DNA from 3 places in the Dethiobacter alkaliphilus AHT 1 genome. Region 1 is predicted to be linked to each of the others. Evidence: riboswitches for the same ligand, from Rfam matches in the RefSeq annotation. Region 1 holds a riboswitch; each other region holds the start of a gene.
What was found. Region 1 has a riboswitch for cyclic di-GMP ahead of uvrB (excinuclease ABC subunit UvrB). Riboswitches for the same ligand answer to the same signal wherever they lie in the genome.

Region 1 (4,952 bases):
TCGGCATCTTCCCCTTTGTCTGGCCCTTGGCCATCATCCTGATGCTGGTCCATCCCCGGTACCTGTGCTTTGCTTATGCCGGTGGTTTGGTGGGTTTTGCTTCCGCACTGCTGCGAATAATGTCTGCTCACTGGCCGGCACTGATCCAGGGTGACGGATTCCTGGCCGAGTTGTTGGCTCAGCTAGCCGGCCTCCATATTCCGGGTTTGCTGGTTTTAATCGGCATACTTCACCTTACGGAGAGTTTCCTTATTGCCGTGAGTGGACACCTTTTCCCCAGCCCACTGTATATTAAAACCGACCATGGTGTGGTGGGCGGTTTTTCGCTACAAAAATTCTGGCCCCTGCCATTGGTGGGGTTGGTGGCCATGGTGGTTACTATGGAAGCCGCTGATGCGGCCATTGGGGCGGCACGTATGCCTCAGTGGTGGCCACTGCTTTCCAGCGGCTCCGTGCCCGGCCCGGGAGAGACGCTGATGTATATGTTGATGCCCATTGTGGCCGGACTGGGTTACGGCGATATGGCTGTCTCCACTCCGCCCCGGGAAAAAAGTAAACAATCTGCGGTTAATCTCGGCCTCTACAGCGTGGTTCTCATCGCCGTGGCCTTTGCCGCTTTTTATGAGCCGCTGGTGATGATTCCCGCCGCCCTGTTTGCTCCCTTTGGCCACGAATTTTTAATCATGCGCAACAATCAGCGGGAGTTTTCCAGGCAGCCTTTGTTTGTGGCACCGGACAAAGGGGTGAAGGTGATGGATGTTTTTCCCGGTTCTCCGGCGGAAAAGGCAGGCCTGCAGCCCCATGATGTTATTCTTGCCATGAACCGGTTTGCGGTCCATGATACAGCCATGTACAAAAATCTGCTGGCCATGGCCGGACCCGACCTGGAGCTGGAAATCATGCGGGACGGACTGCGCCATACCGTGGATATACCCGGCCCGGACCCGGGCATTATTCCGGTGCCGGACCGATTCACCCCGGCTTATGCGGAAATAAACCACAATCATTTTTTCTCCGCCCTGGGAGAAAAAATACAAAAGTTAAGAACAGCGGAAAAATAGGCGGCGCATCCGTCTATTTTTTTATTGTTGGGAAAAAATAACGCCGGGAGGTGTTTATTATGCCCGAAGGTAGCGAAAAGAAGTTATTGGAGATGCAGAACCTGCTTAAGCAGCTAACGCTGCGTCAGGCCGAAACCAACAAGCAGATACTACGGTCGCTGCAGCAGACCAATGCCGCTTTGCTGGAAGCACAGCAGCTTTTGCAGGCGGACTTGAAGTTTCATGAAGGTTTAAGCAAGTCTGGGGATTTTCAGGCTTTAAAAGATGCGGAGTGGCCGGTTTCCTTACAGGAGCTGGATACGCAAATTCCGCCCTGGCGGTTGGCCAAGCCGCCGGAGCTGCAGTAAATTTTGCGGACAGGCATTATCTGGCATAGCTTGACAAAAAATGCAGCCTGTGATAATCTGAACGATAAAATGACATTCGCTCAGGGCAAACCTGTTGAAAGGCAGGGACGCAAAGCCAAGGGTCTAACACTGCAAAGCAGTCATGACAGCCGGTTGCCGAAGGAACGCCTGTTTAGGCCTGCTTTCCGCACCGGAAGGACAGGTCTTTAAATTTTCTAACATAAATCTCCTCTTCACTAAACTGTGGCCTCACAGTTTTTTTTTGTGTGCAAATCGTGCAAATCGGGGACGGACCTTTTTTCGCATTTAGTGTGCAATTTCTTGCAAGGAGGCGTCTTCTCCAACGGTGTGGACAGAAAAACCTGTCCCTCTGTCCACGAAAAGTGAGACAAAATCACCTGTCCCCTTTGTCTCACCTTGTTCGGGGTGGTCAAAAATCGACATGTTTGTGGTATAATAGTTATGTTTACTTGTATGAGGAAAATTTATAAGGAGCAGGATAGATGACACGGTTTCAGATTAAAAGTGAGTTTGGCCCGCAGGGCGATCAGCCCAAGGCCATTGAGGAGCTGACGGAGGGGCTGAAAAAAGGCTTTCGGCACCAGACTCTGTTGGGGGTCACCGGTTCAGGTAAAACCTTTACCATGGCCAATATTATTGAAAAAGTGCAGCGGCCCACGTTGGTAATTGCACATAATAAAACGCTGGCGGCTCAGCTGTGCAGCGAGTTTCGTGATTTTTTCCCCGACAATGCCGTGGAGTACTTTGTCAGTTATTATGATTACTACCAGCCGGAGGCGTATATCCCCCAGTCCGATACTTATATCGAAAAGGATTCGGCCATTAATGATGAAATTGAAAAGTTGCGCCACTCAGCCACCAGTGCGCTGTTTGAGCGCCGCGATGTTATTATTGTGGCCAGTGTGTCCTGCATCTACGGCCTGGGCTCCCCGGATGAATACCGAGAGCATGTGGTTTCGCTGCGGGTGGGGATGGAAAAGAGCAGGGACGAGATTGTCAAGCAGCTGGTGTCCATCCAGTTTGAACGCAACGACGTGCAGCTGGAGCGCAGCCGTTTCCGGGTGCGCGGCGATGTGCTGGAGATTTTCCCCGCCTCGTCTACGGAGAAAGCGGTGCGGGTGGAGTTTTTCGGTGATGAAATAGAGCGGATCCGGGAGATAGATACGCTGACCGGTGAAATTCTTGGTGAGCGGCAGCATATTGCTATTTTCCCCGCTTCCCACTTTGTCACTTCCCGGGATACGCTGGAAGCGGCCATGGTTGATATCCGGTCGGAGTTGGAGGTGCGGCTGCAGGAGCTGCGCAGCAGGGATAAACTGCTGGAAGCCCAGCGGCTGGAGCAGCGGACCAACTATGATTTGGAGATGATGAACGAAATCGGGTTTTGCACCGGCATCGAAAACTATTCACGCCACATGGACCGGCGGCCTGCAGGCAGCCGTCCCCATACGCTGATAGATTATTTTCCGGAGGATTTTCTGCTGTTTATAGATGAGTCGCACCAAACCATTCCCCAGGTCCGGGGGATGTACGCCGGGGACCGCTCCCGTAAGGAGACGCTGGTGGAGCACGGCTTCCGCCTTCCTTCGGCGCTGGATAACCGCCCCCTGATTTTCCATGAGTTTGAGGAGCTGGTGAATCAGGCGGTATATGTTTCTGCCACGCCGGGCCCCTACGAGCAGGAACACAGTCAACAGGTGGTGGAGCAGATTATCCGGCCCACCGGCCTAATTGACCCGGAGATTATTATGCGTCCCGTAAAAGGACAGATTGATGATCTGTACGGTGAAATCCGCCTCCGGGCTGAGGCCAATGAGCGGGTGCTGGTCACCACGCTGACCAAACGGATGGCGGAGGACTTAACCGAGTATTATAAGGAATTGGGCGTGCGGGTCCGTTACCTGCACTCGGAAATTAACACCCTGGAGCGGATGGAAATTATCCGTGATTTGCGCCTGGGTGAGTTTGATGTACTGGTGGGTATTAACCTGCTGCGGGAAGGGCTGGATTTGCCCGAGGTTTCCCTGGTGGCCATTTTAGATGCCGATAAAGAAGGCTTCCTCAGGGCGGAGCGTTCCCTGATTCAGACCATTGGCCGGGCGGCCCGTAACGTCCACGGCACCGTGATTATGTATGCCGATAAAGTAACCGATTCCATGCAAAAGGCCATGGATGAAACAGAACGGCGCCGTCAGATTCAGATGGAATTTAACCGGGAGCACAATATTACACCTGCTACTATTAAAAAGGCGGTGCGTGCCGTAATTGAAGCCACCCAGGTGGCAGAAGAGGCGCTCTCCGACTATGTGGATAAAGACAGCCCGGCAGAGCTGAGCCCGGCGGAACGTAAGAAGACAATTGCCAAGCTGGAAAAGGAAATGAAAAAAGCAGCCAAGGAGCTGGATTTTGAACAGGCTGCCCACCTGCGCGATATGATTGCAGCGCTGCGAAAAACAGGAATAGAGGAGAAATAAATGATTCAGGATAAGATTTTAATTAAAGGGGCCCGGGAACATAACCTGGCCAATATTGATGTGGAAATCCCGCGCAACCGGTTGGTTGTGATTACCGGTGTGTCCGGTTCAGGGAAATCTTCCCTGGCTTTTGATACGGTCTATGCCGAAGGGCAGCGCCGCTATGTGGAATCTTTGTCCGCTTATGCCCGGCAGTTTCTGGGACAGATGGATAAGCCGGATGTGGACTATATTGAGGGGCTCTCACCGGCAATTTCCATTGACCAGAAAACTACCTCCCGCAACCCGCGCTCCACGGTGGGTACGGTGACGGAAATATATGACTACCTGCGGCTGTTGTTTGCCCGCATCGGCCGGCCCCACTGCCCCCACTGTGAGATCCAGATTGCCCAGCAAACGGTGGAGCAGATGGTGGACAGGATAATGACCATGCCGGAGCGCACCAAAATTCAGGTGTTGGCGCCGCTGGTACGGGGCCGTAAAGGTGAATACAGCAAACTGTTCCAGGATGCCCGGGCCGACGGCTTTGTCCGGGTGCGGGTGGACGGTGAGCTGCGTGACTTGGATGAAGAAATTACTTTGGATAAAAACAAAAAGCATAACATCGAAATTGTTGTAGACCGTCTGGTAATCAAGGAAGGGCTGGAACCGCGGCTGGCCGATTCGCTGGAAACTTCACTGAATTACGGTGGAGGACTGGTGATAATCGACGTTATTGACGGGGAGGAAATTCTCTTTTCCTCGGCTTTTGCCTGCCCGCAGTGCGGTTTTTCCTTTGAAGAGTTGTCTCCGCGGATGTTTTCTTTTAACAGTCCGTACGGAGCATGCGCGCCGTGCACCGGCCTGGGCAGCAAGGCAGAAATTGACCCGGATCTGGTAATTCCCGACAAACGGCGTACTTTAAGAGAAGGGGCCATCGCTCCCTGGAAATCAGGCACACAGGGTTATTATCAGCAGCTACTGGAGACGGCGGCCAAGCATTTTGAAATCGATATGGACAAACCCTTTGCCTCACTGCCTAAAAAGCAGCAGAAACTGCTCTTATGGGG
Region 2 (4,952 bases), on a different contig from region 1:
CCGGCCACCTGGCGGCTGTAGCCCGGGGTGTTGGCGTTGGCCACGTTATGGGCTGTTACTTCCAGAGCTTTTTGCTGGGCCTGCATGCCCAGGCGTGAGATATTTAAACCAAAGAATGTGGACATTTATCTTCCTCCCAGTTAGGCGCGTGTGCTAATCATTAGTTCTGCTTGCTGCTTGTTGATTGCTCCGCTGGCGTTATAGGGGGTGTTTGCTGCATCCGGTGAAATTATCTCGCGGATTTGCCCCAGGTAGGCCAGTTCGTTTTTCAAGAGAACCATGTTGGTGGTGTTCAGGCTTTGTGCTTCACGAAGTAAGGTTTTAAGGGATTGCCGCAGTTCAAGCAGGGTTTCTTCATCCTTGGAAGTGGCGGCGATTTCCTGCAGGGTTTTGCCTGCGGAAAAGTTATGGATTTCTTTGTCCAGTGAAGAGAGCTTCTGTTGCAAGTTTTCCTTTTGTTTAAGGGCTGCTATTGTTTGTTCTTTGTCCCGGGTAAGGATGGCTTCCCGTTCTTTTAGAGCCACATTTATTAAATCAGTCAGTGCTTGTTGTTGTTGCTTTAGGACATTGAGTAATTGTTCCAACGGTATCCCTCCGTAAATTGCTGTTGGTATATATATCGGCGGGGGTGAGAAAAGCTTTAGTGCTATATATAAAAAAAGATGGCGCGCCGGCCATCTTTTTATTGAACAAATTTAAGTGCCTGGACCCAGGAATCCCGCAGTTCGGTGAGCATGTTTTCTACTTCAGAGAGGATTTGGGTATCTTTTTTTAGATTTGCCTCCAATAGGCGGGAGTTCATGTAATCATAAAGTGAGTAGAGATGTGAGGCTACTTCGCCTTGGTTCATGTCTAAGGAGGCCATTAATTCATTAATTATGTCCTGGGTTTTAATGATGTTGGTGTGTGCTTTTTCTATGCTCTGTTCAGTAATGCCCATTTGTGCCAGCTTTAGAAATTTAATGGCACCGTTATAGAGCATGATGATTAGTTGTTGTGGTGATGAAGTTTCTACCTGATTTTGTTTGTACTTTTGATAGGGGTTTGCTAACATATAGGTTCCTCCTTTTAGCGTTTAGCGTCCAGCATCAGACCCACCATGTTCTGGATCTGTGCTACAACGTTGAGTAGGTTTTCGGGGGGCATTTCTTTGATGATTTCATCGGCCTTTGTATCCACCACTTGCACCATCATGCGGTCGGTGCCTTCATGCAGTTTAAAGCGCAGGCTAAGATTGAGGGCATCGGATGTTTTGTTCAGCTGCTCCACGGCGTGATCGGTTTCTTGGGGAGATATTTCTTGTGCCGGATTCTTGCCCTGGATTGCCACATCTTTTTTTTGCGCCTGCTGCGAGTGGGAGACGTCTGTGGTGTGGCGGGAATCCGGTTGGGGCGGGGGATTATTTGTCACTATTCTCATTTTCTTCACCTCTTGTATTCAGTTTTTGGCATGTTGTTAATTATCTTTTCGGCGGGAAGCTGCAAAACTTTAGGAAAAATTTATAAAAAAATTTTGTAGATAGGTGTAAAGTTGAGTTAATTGGTGCCGATGAATGTATAATATGATGTTTCGGGAAGTGAGGGATAGCCATGCGGGTGCAGGGTGTAGACCCCATCATGTTAAACCGAATCCAGGAAAAAGTGAAAAAGCATACTGTGCAGCAATCGGAGCAGGCCTATATTTCCAATGAGCAGGGGCGGCAGAAGAAGGAGCAGCAGAGAGAGGCGGCTGACAGTGACAAAATGGCAGCTGCGGTTAAAAAGCTAAACGATACTGCAGAGACGTTGGGCATTGACTTGTTATTCTTTTGGGATGAAGAGGCTTGGGTTGTTCTGGTGATGGAGAAGAAAACGCAGCAAATTATCCGGGAGCTGGAGCCGGATAAAATCAATGAGATGTTGGTTGATATGCAGAGTTTTGTGGGGATAATGGTTGATTACGTCCTTTAATTCGGGGGAGGGATGGCTGTGGAAGTAACTCTGACAGAGCTTTTGGACGGGCTGACGGAGATTTATTCCAGACAGAAGGTTTTATACGGTAAGCTGGCGGAAATAGCTCTTTGGGAGGCCAAGGCCATTAAAGAGCGCGATATGCTGGGCTTGATCGACCTGCAGCAAGTGGAGGGCCAGTTGATGGAGCAGGTACAGGTGCTGGATGATGCCAAAGCACAGTTAAAAGAGGTGTTGTTAAGCAAATTGCCAGGCCGGCGGCTCACCATGGATCAGTTAGCCTGTGCCGCGGAACCCGCTGCTTATATTGCACACCATAAAATTGTTTCCGAGATAAATAATTTGTTAGGTGAAATAGAGCAAACAAAGCGTAATAATGCTTATGAATTAAGTCAGACCCTACAGTTGAACCGGCATGGAGTTGGGGCTTAGGGCAAAAAGGCAGCTTAGCTGTCTTTTTTTTTGTTTTTAGGGCTAAAAAACAGGCAAAGTGGCTTGAAAGTGAGGCAGTTGCCGTTGAGCTGCCTGTCCTTGTAAGGGGTTCCCGTGTCCCACTTGGGAAGTGGCGACATTATGTTAATTATTTCTACTTTTGTTGCCATTATTTTTATATTGTTGCAGGATTTTCACATTATTTAGCGAAAAGTAAGTTCATGAAAACTCAAATCCCCAAAATTAATGAAAAAATGTCGAATAAAGGCAAACTCGCCGAAAGGCGGGGACGCAAAGCCACAGGCCTACGGTTGTAATGACTATGGCGGCTGGGTTGCCGGCCACTGTTACCTTAAACTCTAGGTCTGTGCCCTAGGGTTTTCTTTGGGAAAGGAGGATTTCATTGAACAGCTTATGGACGGATAATGCAACGGTATCCCTGCAAAAAGGGCTGGATGCTGCCGGGGAGCGTAACCGGGTGATGGCCCATAATGTGGCCAATGTAAATACTCCCATGTTTAAACGACAGGATGTTTCTTTTGAAAAGCAGCTGCGACAGGCGCTTGCCGCGCCAAGCAGGCTGCCGCTGGCCACCACGCATGAAAGGCATGTGGGGGGACAGAAGAGCCTGCAGGATGTAGGGCATAAGGTAAGTACGGACCGCAGTTCGGCCATGCGCTCAGACGGGAACAATGTGGATATTGACCGTGAGATGGCGCTTATGGCCACTAACCAGCTTAATTATAATGCTATGACTCAGGTTCTTAACGAGCGCTACAGTTTGTTGCGGTATGTAATCCATGAAGGGAGGCGGTAATAATGCAGATTTTTAAGGCTATGAATGTGTCATCTTCCGGGTTGACCGCAGAGCGTTTTCGCCTTGATCTGATTGCCAATAACATTGCCAATGCCCATACCACCAGGACCGAAGACGGTGGGCCTTATCAGCGCAAGTCGGCAGTGTTTGCTGAAGTGATGGACGGCGCCAGGAAGTCCGGCCAGGGCGTGCGGGTTCAGGGTGTAAGTGTGGATAACACAGAGCCCCGGCTGGTTTATGAGCCGGAGCATCCCGATGCCAATGAAGAGGGTTACGTAGCTTACCCCAATGTAAACATAGTGCAGGAAATGGTGGATATGATTACCGCCACCCGGGCTTATGAAGCCAATGTGACGGCGCTGAATGCTTCCAAGAACATGTTTCTCAAAGCATTGGAAATCGGCAGAGGGTAGGTGATTAGATGAAGACTCAGGTATTAAACCCTTTTATTCCCCTTCAGTGGCAGCAGCCTGCTGCAGCGGCACCGGAGACAAAGGCGGCGGAAGGTTTTGCCGGGACTTTACATAAGGCGTTGGGAGAAGTAAACCAGTTGCAGGTTAATGCCGATGAAGCGGCACAGAAACTGGCCATGGGTGAAGCGGAAGATATTCATCAGGTGATGATTGCCATGGAGCAGGCAAAAATGGCCATGCAGCTGACGGTCCAGGTGAGAAATAAGGTTGTGGAGGCTTACCAGGAAGTTTCCAGGATGCAGTTATAAATACTTTGCTAAATCGTTTTTGTTTTTTATATAAAGTTACGTATTTTTTGTTGACCCGGGGGGTGGAGACGGTTGGCCGAAGAGGAGCGTGCGACAGCAGTTAGGGTGCAGGATTTGCCGGAGAAATGGCAGCAGCTGAGCCAACGCAAAAAAATAGCGGCCATAGTTATGGCCGTTGCCATTATAGTTACTCTCTTTTTCCTGGGACAGGCCATTGCCCGGCCGCGCATGGCATTGTTATTTACCGGGTTGGAGCCGGTGGATGCGGGGCGAATTGCAGCCAGATTGCAGGAAATGAATGTGCAGTACTCCCTTGATGATGAAGGAAGAACTATTTTGGTCCGACAGGACATGGTGGATGATGTAAGGATTCAACTGGCAAGCGATGAGTCATTAAATATCGGTGGCGGCAGTGGTTTTGAGCTGTTTGACCAGACAAATCTGGGCGCCACGGATTTCAACAGACGAATGGATTATCTGCGCGCTTTGCAGGAAGAGCTGCGCCGGACCATTGTCCGTCTGGATGAAGTGGAGCAGGCACGGGTACATCTGGCACTTCCTGAGCCCAGTGTCTTTATCCAGGATTCGGCGGAGCCCTCCGCCTCCATCGTGCTGGCTTTGAGTCCTGTTTCGCGTTTGGATTCGGAGCGGGTGCGCGGTATTGTGCATCTGGTGGCCGGTAGTGTGGAGAATATGCGGCCGGAAAATGTTACGGTGATTGACACCACAGGGAACATTCTCAGTGACCAGCTGGATAATCTGGATCCCACGAAGCAGTTGGCGGAAGCCACCATGGCGCAGTTGGATATTAAACGCTCCTTTGAAAAAGAACTGGAACGGCGTGTACAGGTGATGCTGGAGCGTATTTTAGGTCCGGGACAGGCCATTGCCATGATAACCGCAGATTTGGACTTTGATTCCCATGAGTCCACCGTTATTACCTTTGATAGCGAGGGTGTGCCGCGCAGCCAGACAATTACCGAGGAATATTTTGAAGGAGCCGGCGTGGTACCCGGTGAGGCGGGAGCAGACA
Region 3 (4,952 bases), on a different contig from region 1:
TTTACCGCATTATCCACACATTTTCGCAGCAATTCCAGCCAAACCCGCAGGCGAAACACAATAAAGCCGTGCAGGTTAAAATATCTGCTGCCCTCCAAAAAACCGCGCATCTGTTCCAACACTTCGCTGTAAACCTGGCCGCCACCGTCTTTTACCCGCTCATTTTCATAGTGTTTCTGTGCCAGAGCAAGAATTTCCCGCCGTTCATCACTGGGAAAGTAAAAGTAGTAATGTGATAAAATATCCGCCAAATATGGCACAGACTGCTCACTCATCACAAATTCCGTTAAATTCTCAGCTAATATCCGCTTAAACAGCAAACCTGCCTCATAATCAGTTTCTGCGCCTTTCTTTTCCAGAACACAAAGATAGTGGGGCCAGTCGTTCATCATCTTCTCCCGAATCTGTACCCTACACCCCGTTTTTTTAAAAAAAACATGCCCTCTTCCAGTCTCTCTAACAGCCCAGGCGTGGTGTATTTTACAGCTATCGCAATCATTGCCAACGCTGTCAACTCCCTTCTCCTGTATTATATGACTGGAAGAAAAAATGTATACTTTTTCCCCACATCTTACCAAACCTAAGAAAGACGTGCTGTGAGCACGTCTTTTTGGGACACGGGGACAGGTCAACTGTCCCAAAACTTCTTTCCTAGTGCTTGGGACGGAATGTTGCGCAATCAGTTTCTTCCGTATCGGAAGCTGCGGGAGGCTGAATCTCAATATTTGAAGCCATGCAATGATCACCGTTATCCCAATACTCGCAACTGTCCACCACACATTTTACCCGTGTAATAGGATTCGATTCTCTTGAAGCGCTCATAAAATCCCCTCCTTTTCATATTCTGTTCTTATATTTTGCTTCTGTGGGCATCATTATTCCTTCCTTATTCACTATTCACCCTTCCAAAGATTTCTCCAAGAGAAACCTTGCTTTTCACCCCGTTTTCTGGTACAATAATTCTTGCGTTTAAAAATAAATATGGGTCGTTAGCTCAGGGGGAGAGCACTACCTTGACACGGTAGGGGCCACTGGTTCAAATCCAGTACGACCCACCATTATTAAAGATAAAACCTGTCCGGAAACGGACAGGTTTTTTGTTTAGCTTTATTATGTTAGCGAGCTATTTTCTTAAGTAATTCAATATCTGTCTCATGGCGCTGCAACGTTTTGACTGTCTCTTCCTGAAACCTCACCGTTGCTGTTTTAAATTCCAGCAAACCGGCAGTCTCCTCATAAATGTAGTCAACTTTTCTGCTCATTGCAGCCTGAGCATGCTCCAGGCGATCCATGCGGGAATCTTGCTGGTCCATCCGGCCTTCCAGCTTGTCCATCTGACCTTCCAGCCGATCCATGCGACCTTCCAGCCGGTCCATCCGGGCATCAAGCTTGTCTATTCGTCCCCCAAGTGAACTTTCCAGTCCATCGATCTTGTCTAGAATCTGGTTTAAAATCTGTTCCATACAGATTCCTCCAAAACACATATTTCCAACAGGGACATTATATCATGCCTTCATTAGATTTTAAACATATTTATCACCTCCCGAACACCTGTTTGCCTATAATTTAACATGAAATGTATTGTGCTGTCAATAGTACTTAAAAGAAAAAGAAGCCTTTATGTATAAGGCCTCTTAGGTATTCTTTAAGCGGGAAGCATGGCGGCAAAACGCTCCAGGCGCCGCTCCATCTTTTCTTTTTTATATGGTTCCCAATATCCTTTTTGCCTGCCCGCCGCATCTTTTATGTCTTCGTTTAATTGATTGACAATTGCGGCCTTTCCTTGGCGAATCCGTTCTTTTTCCTGAAGCAAATCAATACCTTCGGTTATTTCTTCCTGCAGTTCCCTGCATTCCTGACGCATCTGCTTCAATAAGCTGTTAAGCTGATAAACATCGGACTGGTACATATCGGCCTCCTTTTAGGCAATAAAAAAACTGCTTACCGAAAAGCAGGCTCAGAACCTGCCCGGCAACCGGCTGTCATCGCTGTAAAAACAGCATTAGACCCTTGGCTTTGCGTCCCTGCCTTTCGACAGGTTTGCCTTTTTCAAGCATAAAACTATATATTTTTCACCATAACCTATTCTGTAAAAACAGCTAATATCCTGCCTGTTTCGACAAATTTTTGACCAAGATTTAGACCAAAAAGACCATCCTGTTTGGATGGCCTGTAAGCATTGCGCTTTATATTATAAATGGTGCCGGAGACCGGAATCGAACCGGTACGGCCATGGTGGGCCGAGGGATTTTAAGTCCCTTGCGTCTGCCTGTTCCGCCACTCCGGCAAATAGTTCTTTACATAAAAAATGGAGGCGACACCCGGATTTGAACCGGGGAATAAAGGATTTGCAGTCCTCTGCCTTACCACTTGGCTATGTCGCCCCGCCTGTTATTTAGTTGGCATATCCATATTAGCATACGGAAGCCCGGCCGTCAAGTACGGCCAATATTTGGATTAATTAAGGCGCACGGTGTGCGCCTGAGTTAGTTTCTTATGGAGCGGAAGACGGGATTCGAACCCGCGACCCTCGCCTTGGCAAGGCGATGCTCTACCACTGAGCTACTTCCGCGTGGTGCCGAGACCCAGAATTGAACTGGGGACACGCGGATTTTCAGTCCGCTGCTCTACCTACTGAGCTATCTCGGCAAAATAAATGGCGGAGCTGACGGGAGTCGAACCCGCGATCTCCTGCGTGACAGGCAGGCATGTTAGGCCTCTACACCACAGCTCCGCAATCTTTTTGCGCACTCAATCTTGAGCACTTCTATAGTATACACAACGGCATATGAAAAGTCAACAGCTTCTATGCATGTTTTTTGCTGGAAATAAGAGTAAATTTGAGCGTAAATTTATTCGGCGTAATTCTTCTTTTCGTCTTCCAGAGTGTAATAAATAAGGCTCTGCAATTCAATGGTCAGATCAGCATTGTGCACATGGACTTCCTCCGGGACATGCAGCTTGGTGGGAGCAAAATTGAGAATTGCTGTGATGCCGTTTTCCACCAGTTGATCCACCACATCCTGGGCCGGCTCAGCGGGTACTGTGATCATGGCTACCTTTACATCATGCTCTTTGATTACTCGCGGCATTTCTTCCATGGACATCACTTTGTGGCCTTCAATTTCTGAGCCGTGCTCCTTAGGGTTGGCATCAAAGATACCCACCACTTTTACATATGGGTTTTTGGTAATATTGTAACGGGTCAGCGCTTTGCCCAGATGACCCACTCCCACAACAACTAACTTGGTCTCTTTGTCCAGGCCAATAATGCGTAGGAGCTTTTCACGCAGATAGGTGGTATTATATCCGGTGCCACGGGTGCCAAAGGCTCCGAAGTAAGCAAGGTCTTTACGTATCTGCTCTGCGGTAAATCCGGTTTCCTCACTTAGGACACGGGATGAAATGATTTCCACGTCCCTGCGAATCAGGTTATCCAATATTCGCAGATAAACCGGCAACCTTTTAATTACTGATTTTGGGGCATTCCGACGAGACATTCTTTTTCCTCCTCCTTCACGATCCTGCTTCTTTTTTTTTTATTATTTCACATATAGCATGCAGTACTGGTTGTAAAGAGTGATTACCAAACTTGTTAATATTTTAACACATTCCATGGAATAAAAACACAAAAAATTTTATATTTCGGCAATTAAAACCATCTTTCTACGATGAAGCGGGAAGCTGTGTCTAATGTCTGACGGCATGGGTTCCGGGGCAACGGCTCTAGCGCCCGCTGAGCAGCCTTTACATATTGCCAGGCGTAATTTTTGACAAATTCTGCGCAACCATGTCGTTCCATTTCGGTTGTTAGAGTTGAGAGTAGTGAATCATCTATCTGACGGGATGCAATCTGAGCGGAGAACTCCCTGCCATGAGGTGAAACCTGCAATACATGGAGGATTGGCAGGGTTATGACGCCTTGGCGCAAGTCTTCGCCCAAAGGCTTGCCAATGGTGTCTTCATTGCCGGTCACATCAAGCAGATCATCGATTAGCTGAAAGGCCATCCCCACATTATAACCGTAGTTTTCCAGGGCACAGATAGCTTCGGTATCCTGGGGCCGGGCCACAATCCCTCCGCTTTTGGCACAGACCATAAAGAAACGGGCAGTTTTTTTGGCAATACGCTGCAAATAGTTTTTTATATCTAAATCGGTGCAAAACCGTTGAGCCTGTTGTTGAATTTCTCCTTCACTCATATCGCGCACTAACGCGGACATCTCTTTAATCAGAGAAATATTGCCGTATTCGGTCAGTAACTCAAACGCCCTGGCAAAAAGATAGTCTCCCGTTAAAACAGCAGTATGATTTCCCCAGGCTTCATTTATGCTGGGCTTGCCGCGGCGCACTTTTGAAGCATCCACCACATCATCATGAACCAACGTGGCGGAATGGATCAGTTCCAGGGCCACAGCTACCGACAAGTGTTCTTGCGGCTCTTCTTTCCACAGTGCCAGGGACAGAAAAAAAAGGGCAGGACGGATGCGCTTTCCCGGTGTTTCCAGAAGATATTTGTTGATTTCCTGAACCACAGGTTCCTGGGAAGTTAGTATCAAAGACAGTTCCTCTTCCAGTTTTGCCAGAGGACCTGAAATCTGTGAAGTAAAATCCAAAACCACACCACCTTTGGTAACCGCAATGTTTAGATTTATTCAAGATTTTCTAAAAGAACTCCTTCTTTAGTGCCTGTAGTAATTATATGACTCATAGCAGGGAACAATTGCATTTGCAGCAATTTTTTGTTATTCTGCAATAAAGGTGGGGTGAAAATGACAAAAAAAGCTGAACAACTAAAAGAAGAAATAATATGTACGCTAAAAAGCGGCGGTGCTCCCTATGCGGGCATTGCTGATTTAACTAAGGCAGAAAACGGCATGAACCTTCACGTGGAGCCCAGACTAAAGCGTTTTGAGCGGGCTGTGTCCTTCATAATACCTTTTCCCCGCTCCG

Region 2: linked by a shared signal. The riboswitch ahead of flgB (flagellar basal body rod protein FlgB) and the one ahead of uvrB (excinuclease ABC subunit UvrB) in region 1 are both predicted to bind cyclic di-GMP.
Region 3: linked by a shared signal. The riboswitch ahead of DEALDRAFT_RS13280 (hypothetical protein) and the one ahead of uvrB (excinuclease ABC subunit UvrB) in region 1 are both predicted to bind cyclic di-GMP.

Annotation. Positions count from the first base shown of each region.
Region 1 covers NZ_ACJM01000005.1:36,302-41,253, forward strand. Annotated here, with positions in the region: gene DEALDRAFT_RS15910 (PDZ domain-containing protein) at 1-1,061, shown strand, start outside; gene DEALDRAFT_RS05725 (hypothetical protein) at 1,121-1,408, shown strand; cyclic di-GMP riboswitch class I at 1,483-1,569, shown strand; gene uvrB (excinuclease ABC subunit UvrB) at 1,912-3,903, shown strand; gene uvrA (excinuclease ABC subunit UvrA) at 3,904-4,952, shown strand, end outside.
Region 2 covers NZ_ACJM01000016.1:39,821-44,772, reverse strand. Annotated here, with positions in the region: gene flgK (flagellar hook-associated protein FlgK) at 1-125, opposite strand, end outside; gene flgN (flagellar export chaperone FlgN) at 141-584, opposite strand; gene fliS (flagellar export chaperone FliS) at 683-1,054, opposite strand; gene DEALDRAFT_RS13040 (flagellar protein FlaG) at 1,069-1,419, opposite strand; gene DEALDRAFT_RS13035 (flagellar protein FlaG) at 1,590-1,949, shown strand; gene flgN (flagellar export chaperone FlgN) at 1,968-2,381, shown strand; cyclic di-GMP riboswitch class I at 2,638-2,723, shown strand; gene flgB (flagellar basal body rod protein FlgB) at 2,785-3,198, shown strand; gene flgC (flagellar basal body rod protein FlgC) at 3,201-3,611, shown strand; gene fliE (flagellar hook-basal body complex protein FliE) at 3,620-3,919, shown strand; gene fliF (flagellar basal-body MS-ring/collar protein FliF) at 3,992-4,952, shown strand, end outside.
Region 3 covers NZ_ACJM01000017.1:30,767-35,718, forward strand. Annotated here, with positions in the region: gene ytxC (putative sporulation protein YtxC) at 1-392, opposite strand, end outside; gene DEALDRAFT_RS16575 (DUF1540 domain-containing protein) at 652-822, opposite strand; tRNA gene DEALDRAFT_RS13270 (tRNA-Val) at 984-1,058, shown strand; gene DEALDRAFT_RS13275 (DUF4164 family protein) at 1,116-1,463, opposite strand; gene DEALDRAFT_RS13280 (hypothetical protein) at 1,646-1,909, opposite strand; cyclic di-GMP riboswitch class I at 1,968-2,055, opposite strand; tRNA gene DEALDRAFT_RS13285 (tRNA-Leu) at 2,199-2,287, opposite strand; tRNA gene DEALDRAFT_RS13290 (tRNA-Cys) at 2,310-2,384, opposite strand; tRNA gene DEALDRAFT_RS13295 (tRNA-Gly) at 2,498-2,572, opposite strand; tRNA gene DEALDRAFT_RS13300 (tRNA-Phe) at 2,574-2,649, opposite strand; tRNA gene DEALDRAFT_RS13305 (tRNA-Asp) at 2,658-2,734, opposite strand; gene DEALDRAFT_RS13310 (redox-sensing transcriptional repressor Rex) at 2,853-3,500, opposite strand; gene DEALDRAFT_RS13315 (polyprenyl synthetase family protein) at 3,653-4,615, opposite strand; gene DEALDRAFT_RS13320 (4Fe-4S double cluster binding domain-containing protein) at 4,772-4,952, shown strand, end outside.